Regions from separate parts of the Pseudonocardia sp. Ae717_Ps2 genome, predicted to be linked through region 2. Evidence: riboswitches for the same ligand, from Rfam matches in the RefSeq annotation. Region 2 holds a riboswitch; each other region holds the start of a gene.

Region 1 (5,405 bases), 760 kb from region 2:
GGGGTGGTGGACGGGCGCGGCGCCGGGGGTCACGGTCACCAGGGACTCGTAGGTCGCCTCGGTGGTCGTGTCGGCCTCGGCCAGCAGCGGGTGCACGTGCTCGCGGACCTCGAACGGCCCCAGGGCACGCCGGTAGGCGTCGACGGAGTCGAAGCGGACGGTCAGGACCCACTGCCCGGCGTCCTCGATCGCCCGGCCCGCCTCACCCCCGCGGAAGCCCGGCCGGGCGGCGAGGAGTTCCAGGGCGCGGGCCACACGCGCGGTGAACGCGGCCTCCTCGGAGGGAGACACGCGGAAGCGGCAGACCAGCAGCACGGCGCGACGATAACGAACACGCCTACCATGTCGGGTGCGGCCTGTACGGCACAGCAGCGCCGGAGGGTGTGGCCGCCGCCTCCGGGGGAACGGACGGGTCCACCACATGTCTGCCGCAGCCCAGACCACGCACGCACCGGGAGCCGGCCCGGGCGCGGACGACGACCACCACCCCGCGCCCGAGCCGGGCCCGACCCGCGACCCGCGCACGCTGGCCGCCGCGGGCGACCTGCTGCGGGCACTCGCCGCACCGGTCCGGATCGCCATCGTGCTGCAGCTGCTGGAACACTCGCGGTGCGTCCACGACCTGGTGGACGCGCTCGGGGTCACCCAGCCCCTGATCAGCCAGCACCTGCGGGTCCTCAAGGCCGCCGGGGTGGTCGAGGGCGAGCGGAAGGGCCGCGAGGTGCTGTATTCGCTGGTGGACGACCACCTGGCGCACATCGTGGTGGACGCCGTCGCCCACGTCGAGGAGGACACGTGACGGAGACGACCGGCCGGACGACCGCGGCGGCGGTCACCGAGCGGTCCACCGCCGGGCCGCGCGGCATCCGCGCCACCCGGCAGCGGGCCGCCGTCACCGCGCTACTGGACCGGCTGGACGACTTCCGGTCCGCCCAGGAGATCCACGAGGAGCTGCGGCGCGCCGGCGAGGGCATCGGCCTGACCACGGTCTACCGGACCCTGCAGACCCTCGCCGACGGCGGCGAGGTCGACGTGCTGCGGGTCGCGTCCGGCGAGGCCGTCTACCGGCGCTGCGAGACCGAGCACCACCACCATCACCTCGTGTGTCGCCGGTGCGGCGCCGCCGTTGAGATCGAGGGGCCGGCGGTCGAGTCCTGGACCGAGTCGGTCGCCCAGAAGCACGGCTTCACCGAGGTGTCGCACACCCTCGAGATCTTCGGCCTCTGCGGCCGCTGCTCGGCGGGCTGAGGCCCGGGCTCAGTCCCCGCAGCCGGGGACGGCGGGCAGCTCCCGGTCGCGGGCGAACGGGTCCGCCGGGCGCGGGTCCGGGGTCGGCGCCCACCGGCCGTCGACGAGGGCGTAGGTCCAGGCCGGGCCGCGCCGTGCCAGATCGGTCAGCGCGTCGACCAGCCGGTCGACGTCGGAGGAGCCGGTGCGCAGGCCCAGCGACGCGCGCACGGCGTCGCGGCCGCCGGTGAGCCGCGCCAGCAGCGGGTGGGCGCAGAACCGGCCGTCGCGGACCCCGATGCCGTACTCGGCCGACAGCGCCGCCGCGACCAGCCCGGCGGGCAGCTCGCCCAGGGTGAACGAGACGGTCGCGGTGCGGTCGCCCGCGTCGTCGAAGCAGGACAGGGCCCGCAGGCCGGGGACCGTCGCCAGGCCGGCGTGCAGACGGTCGGCGAGCTCGCGCTCGTGGGCAGGCACGATGTCGTCGATCAGCGGGTCCAGGGTCCGGCAGGCCGCGCCGAGTGCGGCGGTACCGAGGACGTTCGGGGTGCCGCCCTCGTGCCGCTGCGGCGACGGCAGCCACTCCGTGACCGTGCCGCCGCCCGGGCCGTCGGCGACGGACACGGATCGGACCGCTCCCCCGCCCGCGACGTGCGGTTCGGCGGCGTCGAGCCAGTCCCGGCGGCCGACGAGGACCCCGGCGCCGTAGGGCGCGCAGAGCTTGTGCCCGGACAGCGCGACGTAGTCCGCGTCCCACCCGGCCAGGTCGACGCGCCGGTGCGGGGCGAGCTGGGCGGCGTCGACGCACAGCCGGGCACCCGCGGCGTGCGCGATCCGCGCGATCTCGGCGACCGGGAGGAGCTCGCCGGTCACGTTGGACGCCCCGGTGACCGCGACCAGCGCGGCGTCGGGACGGGCGGCGAGCTCGGCCCGCAACGCATCGAGCGTCGAGGCAAGGGTGGCGGCGGCGGGCACGACGCGGTGCTCGCGGTCGCGCCAGGCCAGCAGCGTCGCATGGTGCTCCAGGTCCAGCGTCACCACCGGGCCGGGGACGGCGCGGGCGAGCAGGCCGAGCGCATCGGTGGTGTTGCGGGTGAACACCACGACGTCGTCGGCGCGGGCCCGGACGAACCGGGCGACGTCGGCGCGGGCGTTCTCCACGAGCGCGGTGCAGACCTTCGAGGTCCAGCCGGCGCCGCGGTGCACGCTGCCGTGGTACGGCAGCACCTCGGCGACGTGCGCGGCGACCGGCTCCAGCGCCGGCGCGGACGCGGCGGAGTCGAGGTCGCAGTAGCGGGCCCACCGGCCGTCGACGAGCGGGACCGTGAGGTCCGCACCGACGACGCGGGGCAGGGCGTGCTGGACGGGACGTGGCAGGGCGAGGGTCATGATCGGGCCTCCGGCCGATCTCGGGGACCCGGCGTGGCGCACGGATCCGCGCTTGCCGACTGCGGGTGTCGCGTCGGCCCGGTCATCACCCGGGGCACCCCACCGCGGAGGAGGGTTGCCGTCCAGCGAGCCGGGGCTTCGCGCTGGCACTCGTGACCTTCGGCGACGAAACTAGCAGACCGTCTCAGATGGAGACACGTGAGCATCGCCACCCCGGATAGCGTCTGACCGATGACGGACACGCACCCCGCGCCCACCACGGTCCGGCGGATCGACGTCCCGGAGTCCGGCGAGCTGGCCCAGCTCGCCGCCGTCTTCGAGGACCTGCAGTACGTGCTGCGCTGCTGCGAGCACCTGGTCACCGCCCTGGGCGGACCCGAGTCCGGGCCGGTGCGGGTGGACGCCGACCCAGCGCTGGTCGAGGCCCTGTGGACCGGCGCCCTGATCGGCTACGTGCGGTGCTTCTCCGGCCGGACGAAGACGCTGACCACCGACGACCTGACGTCGCTGGAGCTCGACGGGGACGTCAGCGGGTTCCACGACATGGTGTTCAAGCTCCGCGACCACTACGCCTCCCGGCACGTGAACCCGCGCGAGTCGTACTCGATCGGCGTGGCCCAGTCCAACGACGGGACGCCCCGGGGCGTCCCGTCGTCTCCACCCCGCGCCCGCTCGTCGACGAGACGACGGTCCGGCTGCTCGGCCGGGTCGCCTACAGCCTGTCCGGCCTGGTGGACGCCCGGATGAAGAAGTCCCAGAACGACGTCCTCGGCGTCGCGCACGGGATGACCGCGGGCCAGCTGGCGGGGCTGCCGCTGGTGCACCTCGACGGCAGCGGCGAGGCGGCCCCGGAGGACGCGGTGACCCGGGACGGCACCGCGGACGGCCCGGGGAACTGATCCCCGCCGGATGCATCATCCGGCGCACAGCGGCTACCCGGTCGGGACACATCCCGACGAGAGGTGACCTCATGACCACTCGCACGACGACGTCCGACGCCGTCCGCACCGCCCTGCACGGCCTGGAGTTCCCCGCCGGCAAGGACGACCTGGCGTGGACCGCCGAGCGCAACGAGGCCGACGCCGCGACGGTCGAGGCCCTGCGGGCGGTGCCGGCCGAGGAGCACTACGCCTCGATCGCCGCCGTGGTGGCCGCCGTGGACCTGGCCGACGACGACCCGGCGCGCCAGACCTCGGGCGACACCGCGGACGAGTCGGCCGAGGAGACCGAGCAGCTGCGCGCGCAGCGGCGCACCGAGCACACCCGTCCCGGGCTGTCGGAGTCCACGAAGGACGTGGACCCGGTCAACCCGATCGCCGAGGAGCTCGGCACCAACCGCAAGAAGTGACCCGCGCGGCCGGGGCGGGCACCGCCCTGGCCGGCCGGTCAGCCGCCGACGAGCTCGGCCCGCATGCTCGACGCGGAGGACACGACGAGCATGAGCAGCGTCCCCATCGGACCCTCGCCCAGCCCGGCCGCGGGGAAGGCGTAGCGCAGCGTCACGTCCCAGCCGCGCTCGCCGCGCACCACCCGGGGCGTGCCGAACAGGCCCTCCCCCACCCCGAGCCCGACCCGTCGCGGCACGTCGTGCTCCGGGTCGGCGGAGTCCGGCAGGTCCCACGCCACGACGCAGGTCAGGTTGAGGACGGGCAGCCCCTCCTCCAGCTCCGTCCCCTGCACCACGCACAGCACGCCGCCGTGGGCGAAGGTCAGCGCGCCGTCGTCGTCGGCGGTGACGTCGTGGAACCGCTCCAGCGCACCCTTCGCGGTGGCGAGCATCCCCGTGATCACATCGGTGGTCACGGTGTCACCCCCGTCGCGGCGTCGCCCGTCGCGGCGTCCACGGCCCCGCCGAAACGCCGGTCCCGGCGTGCGTAGATCTCGATCGCCTGCCATATGTGGCGCCGGTCGAAGTCCGGGAACAGCGTGTCCAGGAAGACCATCTCGGCGTAGGCGCTCTGCCAGAGCAGGAAGTTCGAGGTCCGCTGCTCCCCCGAGGAGCGCACGAACAGGTCGACGTCGGGCATGTCCGGCTCGTCGAGGTGGCGGGCCAGCATCCGCTCGTCGATCTTGTCGGGGTTGATCCGGCCCTCGGCGGCGAGCCGGGCGATCTGGCGCACCGAGTCGACGATCTCGGCGCGGCCGCCGTAGTTGACGCACATGGTCAGATTCAGCACGTCGTTGCCGCGGGTGCGCTCCTCGGCGATCTCCAGCTCCTTGATCACCGAGCGCCACAGCCGCGGGCGGCGGCCCGCCCAGCGGACCCGGACCCCCATCGCGTCCATCTCGTCGACGCGGCGGCGGATGACGTCGCGGTTGAAGCCCATCAGGAACCGGACCTCGTCGGGGCTGCGCCGCCAGTTCTCGGTGGAGAACGCGTACGCCGACAGCCAGCGCACACCGAGGTCGATGCAGCCGCGGGCGACGTCCATCAGCGACGCCTCGCCCCGCTTGTGCCCCTCCGTGCGGGGCAGACCACGGGCGTTGGCCCAGCGGCCGTTGCCGTCCATGACGAGGGCGACGTGGCCCGGCACCAGCTCCGGCGGGATCGCCGGGGGCCGGGCACCGGACGGATGCGGTGCGGGAGGCTGGAACGGCACGTCACCGACCCTACGTCGGGGCCGATGGCCGGGCTCGGCCGCGGTGGTCGGGCTCAGTCGCGCTGGTCGGGCCGGGGCCAGGCCGGCACGGCCGGGTCCTCCAGCCGCTCGATGGTCTCGCGCAGCCGGCGCATCCCGCGGTGCCCGTGGACCCGGTCGACCTCCGACAGCGGTTCGGACTCGTCGGGC
Region 2 (5,405 bases):
TTGCCCAGGCCGTCCACGTGCAGCGCGTGGCAGTAGCTGCACCGGTTGGCCACCGAGACCACGGTGGCGACGATCTCCCGCTCACGCAGCGTCAACGTGCTCGGGCTGTCCGGTGAGCCGAGCAGCAGGGGGAAGAGGTAGGCGTTGAGTCGGGTGAAGCCGGGCCCGCCGAGAGCGAAGGCCTTGAGCCAGTTGGGGACGTACCCCTCCAGGGCCTCGGTCCGCTCGAAGAACTCGGCGATGGTCGGGGGCAGGTCCTCCGGGGCGGGGACCTTGAGACGGGAGATGCGGGTCTCGGGCAGGGTCTCGTGCGTGGTCATGATGTGGCGGCCTCTCGAGGGGTGGGGTGGCTCGGCTCAGGCGAAGAACTGGTCGTCCGGCGTGACCTGCAGGAAGATGCTGAAGCGGTTCGCCGCGGCGAACACGGACACGACCTGCACCGCCTCGAAGATCTGCTCGTCGTCGAGGCCCAGCTCACGGAGGCCGGCGATGTCCGCGTCCTCCACCTCGGTCGGACGCAGCGCGAGCTTGCTCGCGAACTCGGCGAGCACACGGTGCCGCGGGGAGAGCTCGCGAACCTCGCGGTAGTCGATCGCCACCCGGGTGCCCAGCCTGCGGTCGCCGAGCGCATCCCCGAGGCTGCCCGCGTGGTTGAGGCGGCAGTAGCTGCAGCCGTTCTCCGCCGAGGTGACGGTCGCGAGGATCTCGCGGTCGACGTAGGGAAGCAGACCCTGGTTCGGGTCGAGCAGGGCAAGCAGATAGTCGTTGAATCGGGCGGTGTGATCCCCGCCCAGAGCAAACGCACGGACCCAGTTCGGGGTGTAGCCGAGCGTCGCGGTCAGGGACTCGATCTGCCCGCGCAGTTTCGCGGGCAAACTCTCGATCTCGGGAACCCGCAGACGTGAAATCGTGTGCTGATCGAGCGCTTCGGTGCTCATGGAAATCCTTTCCACGGAGAGTGGGCGGCATTCATCGGCACATCACCGACACTGAAGAGGTGTGGGCATGCGCAGTGAGCGACCGTCACGAGAAGTGTCGGCCGAGATGGGGGTATCAGCAGGCAGCGGCCAGAGAAGGCGGCTCGCGCCGCAGGCCGGTCAGGCTCTGCGGGAACAGCTCGGAAAGATCAACAGACCGAGGAGGAGACGCGACAGAAATCGACGTGTGCGCGCGATGTCAGCGGCAGTCGAATCGTCACGCCGCGACGCTAACCGACGCGCAGTAGTTGGGGCAACCGTCGAGTATGTGCGGCGCGCCTCACCTCGATTCGGTGAAGCTGTTCCGGTGATCGGGCTTCCTGTTCGGTCGGAGTCACCCGAAGATCGGCAGCGGGTATCGCTCTCGGATCACGGGTACCTCGCGGGCCGGGACGGCGACGAGCCACGAGAACTTGTCGGGCGCACCGCGGGTGACAGCGTGACTGCGCGGATGGCACCTCGACGCCCCGGAGGACACGGGATGGTGGGACGGGTCGTCGTGGTCGGGGGCGCCGCGCGGCACCGCTGGCGAACTCACCGCACTCGCGGAGCGGCTGGGAGGGATGTCGGCACGTGGCCGGCTGGCCTGCCGTCCGGACGTCTGCGCCGTTCAGCGAACGGGTCTGTGGGCGGGATCGGCTTGACATCGGGTGCGGCGCGGAGGTTGGGTGAAGTCGTCCATCCAGAGCGGCCGAGAGAACCGGCTCGACGACGCCGCAGCAACCACGTCCCCACGGGCGCAGGTGCTTCCGCCGGAAGCGATGGGGGAGCCGTGCGCCAGTGGATCCGGGGTGTCTGGTCCCGGCGTCGGCACGTGGACTACTGCCGGACGGGGACCGCGCTCTGTCGGTGAGGACCGACCTCGACCCGCCCGTCCTCGGCGAGCTGGTCGTCGCCGAGGTCGCGCACCGCCCGGCCGCCGCGCGGTCCGTTCTGCTGCGGACCCCGCGGGTGCGTCCGGCTGTCTGACTCGTTCCCGTCCTGCCGATCTGTCGACAGACCGGCGGGACACGACACGTGAGGTCGCCATGACCGACACCCTCCCCGTGATCGACCTCTCCCGCTTCCGCGCCGGCCCCGGCGAGCGTGCCGCCGTGCTCGCCGAGCTGCGCTCCGCGGCGCGGGAGGTCGGCTTCTTCTACGTGACCGGACACGGAGTCCCGGACGAGGTCACCGCCGGGATCGACGCGCTGGCGCGGCGCTTCTTCGCGCTGCCCGTCGAGCAGCGGCTGGAGATCGAGAACGTGCACTCGCCGCAGTTCCGCGGTTACACCCGCACCGGTACCGAGCACACCGGCGGCACCGCGGACTGGCGCGAGCAGATCGACATCGGCCCCGAGCGGGAGCCGGTGACCCAGGGCCCGGGCGACCCGGACTGGGTCCGGCTGATCGGGCCCAACCAGTGGCCCACCGCGCTGCCGGAGCTGCGCGAGACCGTGCTGACCTGGCAGGCGGAGGCGCTGCGGGTCAGCCGCGAGGTGCTGCGCGCGCTCGCCGCCGCGCTCGGGCAGGACGAGGGCTACTTCGACGCGTGGTTCGACGAGGAGTCCTCCCTGCACGTCAAGATCGTGCGGTACCCCGGGCGCCCGGAACCGGACTCGGACCAGGGCGTGGGTGTCCACAAGGACTACGGCTACCTCGCGCTGCTGCAGCAGGACGCGGTCGGCGGACTGCAGGTCGAGGGCCCGGACGGGCGCTGGATCGACGCCACCCCGGTCCCCGGTGCGTTCGTGGTCAACATCGGCGAGATGCTGGAGATCGCCACCCAGGGCTACCTGACCGCGACCCGGCACCGGGTGGTCAGCCCGCCGGTCGGGGTGGACCGCTTCTCGGTGCCCTTCTTCCTCGGCCCGCGGCTCGACGCCGTCGTCGAGCCCCTGGAGCTGCCCGCCGAGCTGGCGGCGCAGGTCCGCGGGGTCAGCGAGGACCCGGACAACCCGCTGCACGCCCAGTTCGGGGAGAACGCGGTCGTCGGATGGCTGCGCTCGCACCCGCGGGTGGCCGAGAAGTACTGGTCGGACGTGCTGGCGAGGCGCGCGTGACGTCGTTCGCCACGAGGCAGCTGCACGCGGGGGCGGTCCCCGACCCCGCCACGGGCGCCCGGGCGGTCCCGATCTACCAGACCACCTCCTATCGCTTCACCGACAGCGCGCACGCCGCGGCCGCCTTCGCGCTCGAGGACCTGGAGAGCCACGCCTACACCCGGCTCTCCAACCCGACGACCGCGGTGGTGGAGGAGCGGCTGGCCGCCCTCGAAGGGGGCGCCGCGGCAGTGGCGGTGAGCAGCGGGCAGGCGGCGACGTCGCTGGCGCTGCTGAACCTGGCCCGCGCCGGGGACCACGTGGTCGCCGCGGCGAGCCTCTACGGCGGCACTCATACCCTGCTCTCCTCGACCTTCGCCGACCTGGGGATCTCGGTGACCTTCGTCGAGGATCCCGACGACCTCGACCAGTGGCGGTCCGCGATCACCGCGCGGACCCGGGCCCTGTTCGGCGAGAGCATCGGAAACCCGCTGGGCAACGTCCTGGACCTCGCCGGGGTCGCCGCGGTCGCCCACCAGGCCGGGCTCCCGTTCGTCGTCGACAACACGGTGCCCACCCCGTACCTGCTGCGCCCGATCGAGCACGGGGCGGATGTCATCGTGCACTCGACGACCAAGTTCCTCGCCGGACACGGGACCGCGATCGGGGGGATCGTGGTCGACTCCGGGCGGTTCGACTTCGGCCGCCATCCCGACCTCTGGCCGGGGCTCACCGCACCGGACCCCACCTACGGCGGCCTGTCCTTCCACGCGCAGTTCGGTCCGCTCGCCTACGCCCTGCGGCTGCGGACCCGGCTGCTGCGCGACCTCGGTCCCGCGCCCTCGCCGTTCAACGGGTTCCTGCTGCTGCAGGGGATCGAGACCCTCGACCTGCGACTGGCCCGGCACGTCGAGAACACCCAGGCCGTGGCCGAGTTCCTGGAGGCGCACCCGGCGGTGGAGGCCGTGCACTATCCGGGTCTGCCGTCGAGCCGCTGGTTCGAGGCCGGTCGCCGGTACCTGCCCGCGGGCGCGGGCGCCATCGTGGCGTTCGAGATCCGCGGGGGCCGCGAGGCGGGCGCCCGGTTCGTCGACGGGCTGCGGCTGTTCACCCACCTGGCGAACATCGGTGACGTCCGCAGCCTGGCCATCCACCCGGCGTCGACCACCCATGCCCAGCTCGACCCGGCGGCCCAGCTCGCGAGCGGGGTCACCCCCGGCCTGGTCCGACTGTCGGTGGGCATCGAGGGGATCGCCGACCTGCGGGCGGATCTCGAGCACGCTCTGGAAGGGCGAGAATGAGCACGACGGTCGTCTGGCACCAGGAGTCCCGGCTCGCGGGTCGGCGGGGTGAGCTGCACGTTCACCGCTGGTCGCCCGCCGAGAGCCCGCGGGCGGTGCTGCTCCTGCTGCACGGGCTCGGCGAGCACGCCGGGCAGTACGCCTCGCTCGCCGAGACCGCCGCCGGGGAGGGGATCGAGACCTGGGCCCCGGACCAGGCCGGACACGGTCACAGCGCGGGGGTCCGGGTGCTCGTCGAGTCGGTCGACTACCTGGTGGCGGATGCCGAGACCGTCCTCGCCGAGGCGCGGCGCAGCAGGCCCGGGCTGCCGGTCATGGTGGTCGGGCACTCGCTCGGCGCGGTCGTGGCGGCCCTGCTCGTCGGCGAGATCCGGGGCCGCGGACGCGCCGACCCGGCCGCGGACGTGGCCGGGCTCGTGCTCACCGGATCCGCGCTGCGCGGCGGTCCGAGCCTGCCGCCCGGGATCGACCCGTGGCTGCTGCGCAAGGACCCCGGCGAACTCGTGCGCGATCCGGACCAGGCCGCGCGGGTGCGAGCGGACCCACTGGTGTGGGCGGGCGGGCTGCGCCGCGAGACCCTGTCCGCGCTGGTCGCGGCCACCGCCCGCACCGCGCCGCTGCTCGCCGAAGGCGCGCTCGACCACCTGCCGGTGCTGCTGCTGCATAGCGAGGCGGACGACCTCGCCCCGGTCGCGGGCGCGCGTGAGGTGGCGGCCGCGCTGCCCCGCGGGCGGATCGTGACCTACCCCGAGGACCGGCACAACGTGCTGCACGAGCTCGACCGCGCGACCGTCCACGCGGAGCTGCTGCGCTTCGCGCACAACCTGATCGGAGCATCGCCCGCATGAGACTGGCCCGACTCGTCCCCGCCGCGGCTGCCGTGCTGCTGCTCGCCGCCTGTGGTGGTGGGCCCGCCGAGAGCGCGGCGCCGAGCACGGACACCACCGTCGACGTCCGACTGGTGCTGGAGCCCACCAGCCTCGACCTGACGACGGTGTCGGGCGCGGCCCTCGAGCAACTGCTGCTCGACAACGTCTACCAGGGACTGCTCACCCGCTCGCCCACGGGCGAGGTCGTCCCGCTGCTGGCGCGGGAGGTGCAGACCT
Region 3 (5,405 bases), 1.5 Mb from region 2:
CGCGTCCTGGGTCAGCGGGGCCCGGCCCTCGATCCACTTCGGGGCCTCGGGGGTGGGCTCGACGTCGGGCAGCGGCCCGTCCGGGTCGTAGCCGGACAGGTCGCGGTTCCAGACCATCTCGGCCAGCACGATCGAGGTCCACGGGTCGACCTGCTGGTCGTGGATGTACTCGTGACGCTCGCGGGCCTCGGCGTCGGTGTCGCCGAGCACGACGCCGGCGCTGGGCAGGATCCGCACCTCGTCGGGGTCGCGGCCGGCCTTGCGGACCCGGGCCTTGACGTCGTCGTAGAAGGCGCGGGCCTCGTCGAACTTCTGGTACCGGGAGAAGATCGCGTCGGCGGACGCGGCGGCGAAGTCGCGACCGGCCGGGGACTCGCCGGCCTGCAGCACGACGGGGTGGCCCTGCGGGCTGCGCGGGGTGGTGAAGCGCCCGGCGATGTCGAACTGGTTGCCCGAGACCGCGAAGTCGCCGACGTGGCCGTCGCGCAGGAAGGTGCCCGACGCGGGGTCGGCGACGACGGCGTCGGAACCCCAGGAGTCCCAGAGCGCCCGGACCGCGGCGAGGGTCTCCCCGGCACGCTCGTAGCGCTGGTGGTGGCCGAGGTAGGCGCCGCGGCGGAAGTTCTCGCCGGTGGGGGCGTCGGAGCTGGTGACGACGTTCCACGCCGCGCGCCCGCCGGAGAGGATGTCCAGCGTCGCGAACCTGCGGGCCAGCTCGTAGGGCTCGTTGAAGGTGGAGTTGATCGTCCCGGCCAGACCGATGTGCTCGGTGACCGCGGCCAGCGCGGCGAGCACGGTGAAGGTGTCCGGGCGTCCGACGACGTCCTGGTCGAAGATCTCCCCGCCGCGGGTGCGCAGCCGCAGGCCCTCGGCGAGGAAGAGCAGGTCGAGGCGCCCGCGCTCGGCGGTGCGCGCCCAGTGCTCGAACGACTCCCAGGCGATGTGGCTGCCCGAGGCCGGGTCGCTCCAGACGGTGTCGTGGTTGACGCCCGGGAAGTAGGCGCCGAGCACGATCTGCTTCCTGTTGCTCATGCGGTGGCTCCGGAGAAGGTCGGGACGACGGCGGACCCGGCCCCGGCGGCGTAGCGGCTGGCGGGCCTGGGCAGCCCGAAGCGCTCGCGCAGGGTGGTCTCGCCGTAGGCGGTGCGGAACGCGCCGCGGGACTGCAGCTCGGGGACCAGGCCGTCGACGACGGCGTCGAGGTCGGTCGGCAGGACGGCCGGGCGCAGCCGGTAACCGTCGAGCCCGGCGCGGCGCCAGGACAGCAGGGTGTCGGCGAGCCCGGCGGGGGTGGTGGCGAGGATCGCGGCGTCGGAGGAGAGCGGGTCGAGTGCGTCGAGCCGGGCGAGCCGCTCGCGGGCGGCGCGCTGGGTGTCGGCGAGCACCACGACCACGTCGCCGAGGATGCGCAGCGGCGGTGCGGTGCGGCCCGCCGCGGCCTCGGCGGAGCGGACCTGGGCGACGATGCGGGCGGCGTCGTCGGCGTCGTGCGGGGTGGTGGCCACGACGTCGCCGACCCGGGCGGCGAGCAACGCCGGCTCGTAGCCGTGGGCCAGTGACAGGACCAGCGGCTGGCCCTGCGGCGGACGCGGCACGATCGAGGGGCCGGCGACGCCGAAGTGCTCCCCGGCGAAGTCGACCCGGTGCAGCTTGTCGCGGTCGACGAAGCGCCCGGTGAGCGCGTCGCGGATCTCGGCGTCGTCCTCCCAGGAGTCCCACAGCCGGCGCACGACCTCGACGACGTCGGCGGCCTCCCCGAACAGCTCGGCGACCAGCGCGCGGCCGGCCGGGGTGTCGAGGTCGGCGCGGCGCAGCCCGGGGACGGTGCGGCGCCCGAAGTGGGCGGCCTCGTCGGCGCGGACCGAGGTCTGCACCCGCCAGCCGGCACGGCCGTGGCTGTCGTGGTCGAGGGTGGCCAGCGCGGACGCGACGTGGAACGGCTCGGTGTGGGTGGTGGTGACGGTCGGGACCAGCCCGATCCGCGACGTCAGCGGGGCGAGGAAGGCGGCGACCAGCGAGGCGTCGAGGCGTCCCTGGACCCGGTCGGTGCGGCGCTGTGCCCCGTGGAGGTGGTCCCCGGACTGCAGGCCGAACCCGTCCTCGATCGTGAGCAGGTCGAGCAGCCCGCGCTCGGCGGTGCGGGCGAGGTCGGCCCAGTAGCGCGCGGTGAACAGCTCGCCGGGCCGGGCGCCGGGCTCGCGCCAGGCGGCGGGGTGCCAGCCGGCGCCGTCGAGCGCGACGGCCAGGTGCAGCGGCCGGTCTGAGGTGTCCGTTGTGGACATGAGGGCATCGCTTCCTCGTCGCACGGGGCGCGACGGAACGGGTGGGACGTCACGGGGGGGCGGACGCCACCGCCGACGGGGCGCCGGCGGGCGACGCGCAGCGCGGGACGGGGCGGTGTCAGGCCCGACAGGTCGCGCCGGCCACCCGCATCAGGTCGACGTGGCGCCGGTACCGAGGGTGGTGCGCGCCGCGCACCTGCTCCGCGATCGACCGCATGATCTCCTCCATCGAACCCGGCTGGAGCACCCGCACCCGCTGCTGCGGGGGGTTGCTGCGGCGTCGTCGAGCCGGGTCTCTCGGCCGCTCCGGATGGTGTGCACCCCGACTGTAGGGAGCCCGTGCCCGATGGTGTCAACCCGCGGAGCCGGCCCAGTGATGCCCGCCGCACCGAAGCTCCCGACCGGCGGAATCGGGACGCCTAACCGGCTCGACCTGTCCGGACAAGCCGGTCGCTTTCCTGGGGGGTGGACACCAGGTTGTCCGGAGAGGTGACCACGACGCACCCTGGTCGGGTGACGACGAGCCGACGGAGGCCCTCGCGCCCCCACCGGTTCGCAGGGGGTGCGACCGAGCCCTCCCCCCACCAGCCGGCCCGAGCCGCACGGCGCGCGGTGCCAGTGCGTCCGACCGGCCTCGAGCCGTTCTGGCCGAGCCGGCGCGCCCCCGCCTACAGCGAGCTCTGTCGCTGACCGAGCCGTACCGGTCCCCGCTCTTCCGCGGACGGTAACGCCACACGTCCGGCGTCCGACGCATCCGCCGGAACAGGGATCGCCCGCCGGACACCGGTCCGGCCCGCCACCCGTCCCGCATCCCGGCACGCCGTCCCGGCCGGCCGGACCCGGCGCGCCGTGGTCGTCCCGACCGCCCGCCGCCCACCACGGAAGGACCCCGTCCCGCGATGTCCCCGCACGTCCTGCGCCCCGGCTCCCGGGTGCGCACCGCCGCCGTCCTGCTCGCGCTGCTGACCGCGCTCGGACTCATGGCCGGCTGCTCCCGCGCCGCCGAGAGCACCACCGCCGCAGGTGCCACCTCCCCCGCCGCCGAGGTCCGCGTCGGCTACTTCCCGAACATCACCCACGCCCCCGCGCTGGTCGGGGTGAAGCAGGGCCTGTTCGCCAAGGAGCTGGGCAGCACGAAGCTCACCACCCAGACCTTCAACGCCGGCCCGGACCAGGTCAACGCCCTGCTCGGCGGCTCGATCGACGTCGCGTTCATCGGCTCCGGCCCGGCGATCAACGCCTTCACCAAGTCGAACGGCGAGGCGGTGCGTCTGGTCGCCGGCTCCACCTCGGCCGGGGCCCAGCTGGTGACCAGCCCGGACATCACCTCGCCCGAGCAGCTCAAGGGCAAGATCATCGCGACGCCGCAGCTGGGCAACACCCAGGACATCGCCTTCAAGACCTGGCTCAAGGAGAACAACCTCCCGATCGGGGACGGCCCGGACGCGGTGACCGTCCAGAACATCGACAACCCGCAGACCCTCGACCTGTTCAAGCAGGGCAAGCTCGCCGGCGGGTGGCTGCCCGAGCCGTGGAGCTCGCGCCTGGTCGACGCCGGCGCGAAGGTGCTGGTCGACGAGAAGGCCCTGTGGCCGGACGGGAAGTTCCCGACCACCGTCGTCATCGCCCGGACCGAGTTCCTGCAGCAGCACCCCCAGACCGTCGAGGCGATCCTGCGCGGCGAGCAGGCCGCCATCTCCTTCATCCGCAGCGACCCGGCGCAGGCCAAGACCGTGTCCAACGCCGCGATCGGCGAGATCACCGGCAAGCCCCTGGCCGCGAACATCCTCGACCGCGCCTTCACCGAGCTGTCCTTCGACACCGACCCGCTCGCCTCGACCTTCCCGCAGCTGGCGAAGGACTCCGTCACCGCCGGCATCGCGCAGAGCGAGGCGAACCTGACCGGTTTCCTCGACCCGACCGCGATCGACGCGGTCCGCACCAGCTCCGGGGAGGCCGCCGTGGACCCGGCCGGTCTCGCCGCCGCGAACTGACCATCCCGACCGACGAGGGGAACCACCGATGACCGTCGACCTCACCACCCGGCGCCCCCCGGCCCGCGACACGGCCGTGGAGCTGTCGGGGGTCGCCAAGACCTTCGGCACCGGCCCCGGGGCGGTGACCGCGCTCAACGGGATCGACCTGCGGGTCGGCGACGGCGAGTTCGTCTGCGTGCTCGGTGCCTCCGGCTGCGGCAAGTCGACGCTGCTCAACCTGCTCGCCGGGCTCGACGAGCCGACCGCGGGCGAGGTCGCGGTGGGGTCCGCCCGACCGTCGTTCATGTTCCAGGAGGCCGCGCTCATGCCGTGGCTGACCGCGCTGCGCAACGTCGAGCTGCCGCTCAAGCTCGCCGGGCACGGCCGGGCGGCCCGGCGTGAGCGGGCCGAGGAGCTGCTCACCCTGGTCCGGCTGGAGGGCGTGGGCGGGAAGCGGCCGCACGAGCTGTCCGGTGGCATGCGCCAGCGCGTGTCGCTGGCCCGGGCGCTCGCCGCCGCGACCGGACTCGGCGACGAGCCCGGCACCGGCGGGCTGCTGCTGATGGACGAGCCGTTCGCCGCACTCGACGCGATCACCCGAGACGTGCTGCAGGGCGAGCTCCTGCGGGTCTGGCGGGCCACCGGCACGACGATCGTGTTCGTCACCCACGACGTGCGCGAGGCGGTCCGGCTGGCCGAGCGGGTCGTGCTGCTGTCCTCGCGTCCCGGCACCGTGGTCCGCGAATGGTCGGTGCCCGCCGACGGACACGACGCCGAGGCCCAGGCCGAGCTGCACGACGACATCACCGGACGACTGCGGCAGGTGATCACCAGCCATGCCGCGTGAGGACTCCTCGATGACGGTCGTCGACAACGACCGGGACTCCGCCGCCGCGGTCGCCGGGCTCGACGCCCTCGACACCCCGGTCGAGCGCACCACCCCGTGGTGGCAGCGGTTCCTGCGGACCTGGCTGCCACCGCTGGTCGCGCTCGCCCTGATCGTCCTGGTCTGGCAGATCGTCTGGGCCTCGGCGATCACGCCGGAGTACAAGCTGCCCGCACCGGGCGCGGTGGCCGAGGCGTTCGGCGCGACGGTCGCCAGCGGCGAGATCTGGTCGATCCTGTGGACCTCGATCAGCCGGGCCGC

What was found. Region 2 has a riboswitch for S-adenosylmethionine ahead of Ae717Ps2_RS10845 (isopenicillin N synthase family oxygenase). Riboswitches for the same ligand answer to the same signal wherever they lie in the genome.
Region 1: it holds a riboswitch for S-adenosylmethionine, as region 2 does, so the genes downstream of both, Ae717Ps2_RS07405 (aminotransferase class V-fold PLP-dependent enzyme) here and Ae717Ps2_RS10845 (isopenicillin N synthase family oxygenase) in region 2, are expected to answer to the same signal.
Region 3: it holds a riboswitch for S-adenosylmethionine, as region 2 does, so the genes downstream of both, Ae717Ps2_RS40405 (putative leader peptide) here and Ae717Ps2_RS10845 (isopenicillin N synthase family oxygenase) in region 2, are expected to answer to the same signal.

Annotation. Positions count from the first base shown of each region.
Region 1 covers NZ_MCIS01000001.1:1,526,232-1,531,636, reverse strand. The annotation lists gene Ae717Ps2_RS07420 (antibiotic biosynthesis monooxygenase) at 1-315, opposite strand, end outside; gene Ae717Ps2_RS07415 (helix-turn-helix transcriptional regulator) at 422-799, shown strand; gene Ae717Ps2_RS07410 (Fur family transcriptional regulator) at 796-1,248, shown strand; gene Ae717Ps2_RS07405 (aminotransferase class V-fold PLP-dependent enzyme) at 1,258-2,616, opposite strand; SAM riboswitch class IV at 2,660-2,774, opposite strand; gene Ae717Ps2_RS07400 (hypothetical protein) at 2,848-3,363, shown strand; gene Ae717Ps2_RS38130 (hypothetical protein) at 3,360-3,515, shown strand; gene Ae717Ps2_RS07395 (DUF2795 domain-containing protein) at 3,587-3,964, shown strand; gene Ae717Ps2_RS07390 (hypothetical protein) at 4,003-4,419, opposite strand; gene Ae717Ps2_RS07385 (isoprenyl transferase) at 4,416-5,216, opposite strand; gene Ae717Ps2_RS07380 (hypothetical protein) at 5,270-5,405, opposite strand, start outside.
Region 2 covers NZ_MCIS01000001.1:2,286,360-2,291,764, forward strand. The annotation lists gene Ae717Ps2_RS10835 (peroxidase-related enzyme) at 1-320, opposite strand, end outside; gene Ae717Ps2_RS10840 (peroxidase-related enzyme) at 357-938, opposite strand; gene Ae717Ps2_RS40310 (putative leader peptide) at 1,127-1,198, opposite strand; SAM riboswitch class I at 1,653-1,745, shown strand; gene Ae717Ps2_RS10845 (isopenicillin N synthase family oxygenase) at 2,006-3,019, shown strand; gene Ae717Ps2_RS10850 (O-acetylhomoserine aminocarboxypropyltransferase/cysteine synthase family protein) at 3,016-4,299, shown strand; gene Ae717Ps2_RS10855 (alpha/beta fold hydrolase) at 4,296-5,147, shown strand; gene Ae717Ps2_RS10860 (ABC transporter substrate-binding protein) at 5,144-5,405, shown strand, end outside.
Region 3 covers NZ_MCIS01000001.1:3,811,588-3,816,992, forward strand. The annotation lists gene Ae717Ps2_RS17425 (NtaA/DmoA family FMN-dependent monooxygenase) at 1-1,032, opposite strand, end outside; gene Ae717Ps2_RS17430 (LLM class flavin-dependent oxidoreductase) at 1,029-2,282, opposite strand; gene Ae717Ps2_RS40405 (putative leader peptide) at 2,401-2,499, opposite strand; SAM riboswitch class I at 2,505-2,599, opposite strand; gene Ae717Ps2_RS17435 (ABC transporter substrate-binding protein) at 3,182-4,276, shown strand; gene Ae717Ps2_RS17440 (ABC transporter ATP-binding protein) at 4,305-5,105, shown strand; gene Ae717Ps2_RS17445 (ABC transporter permease) at 5,116-5,405, shown strand, end outside.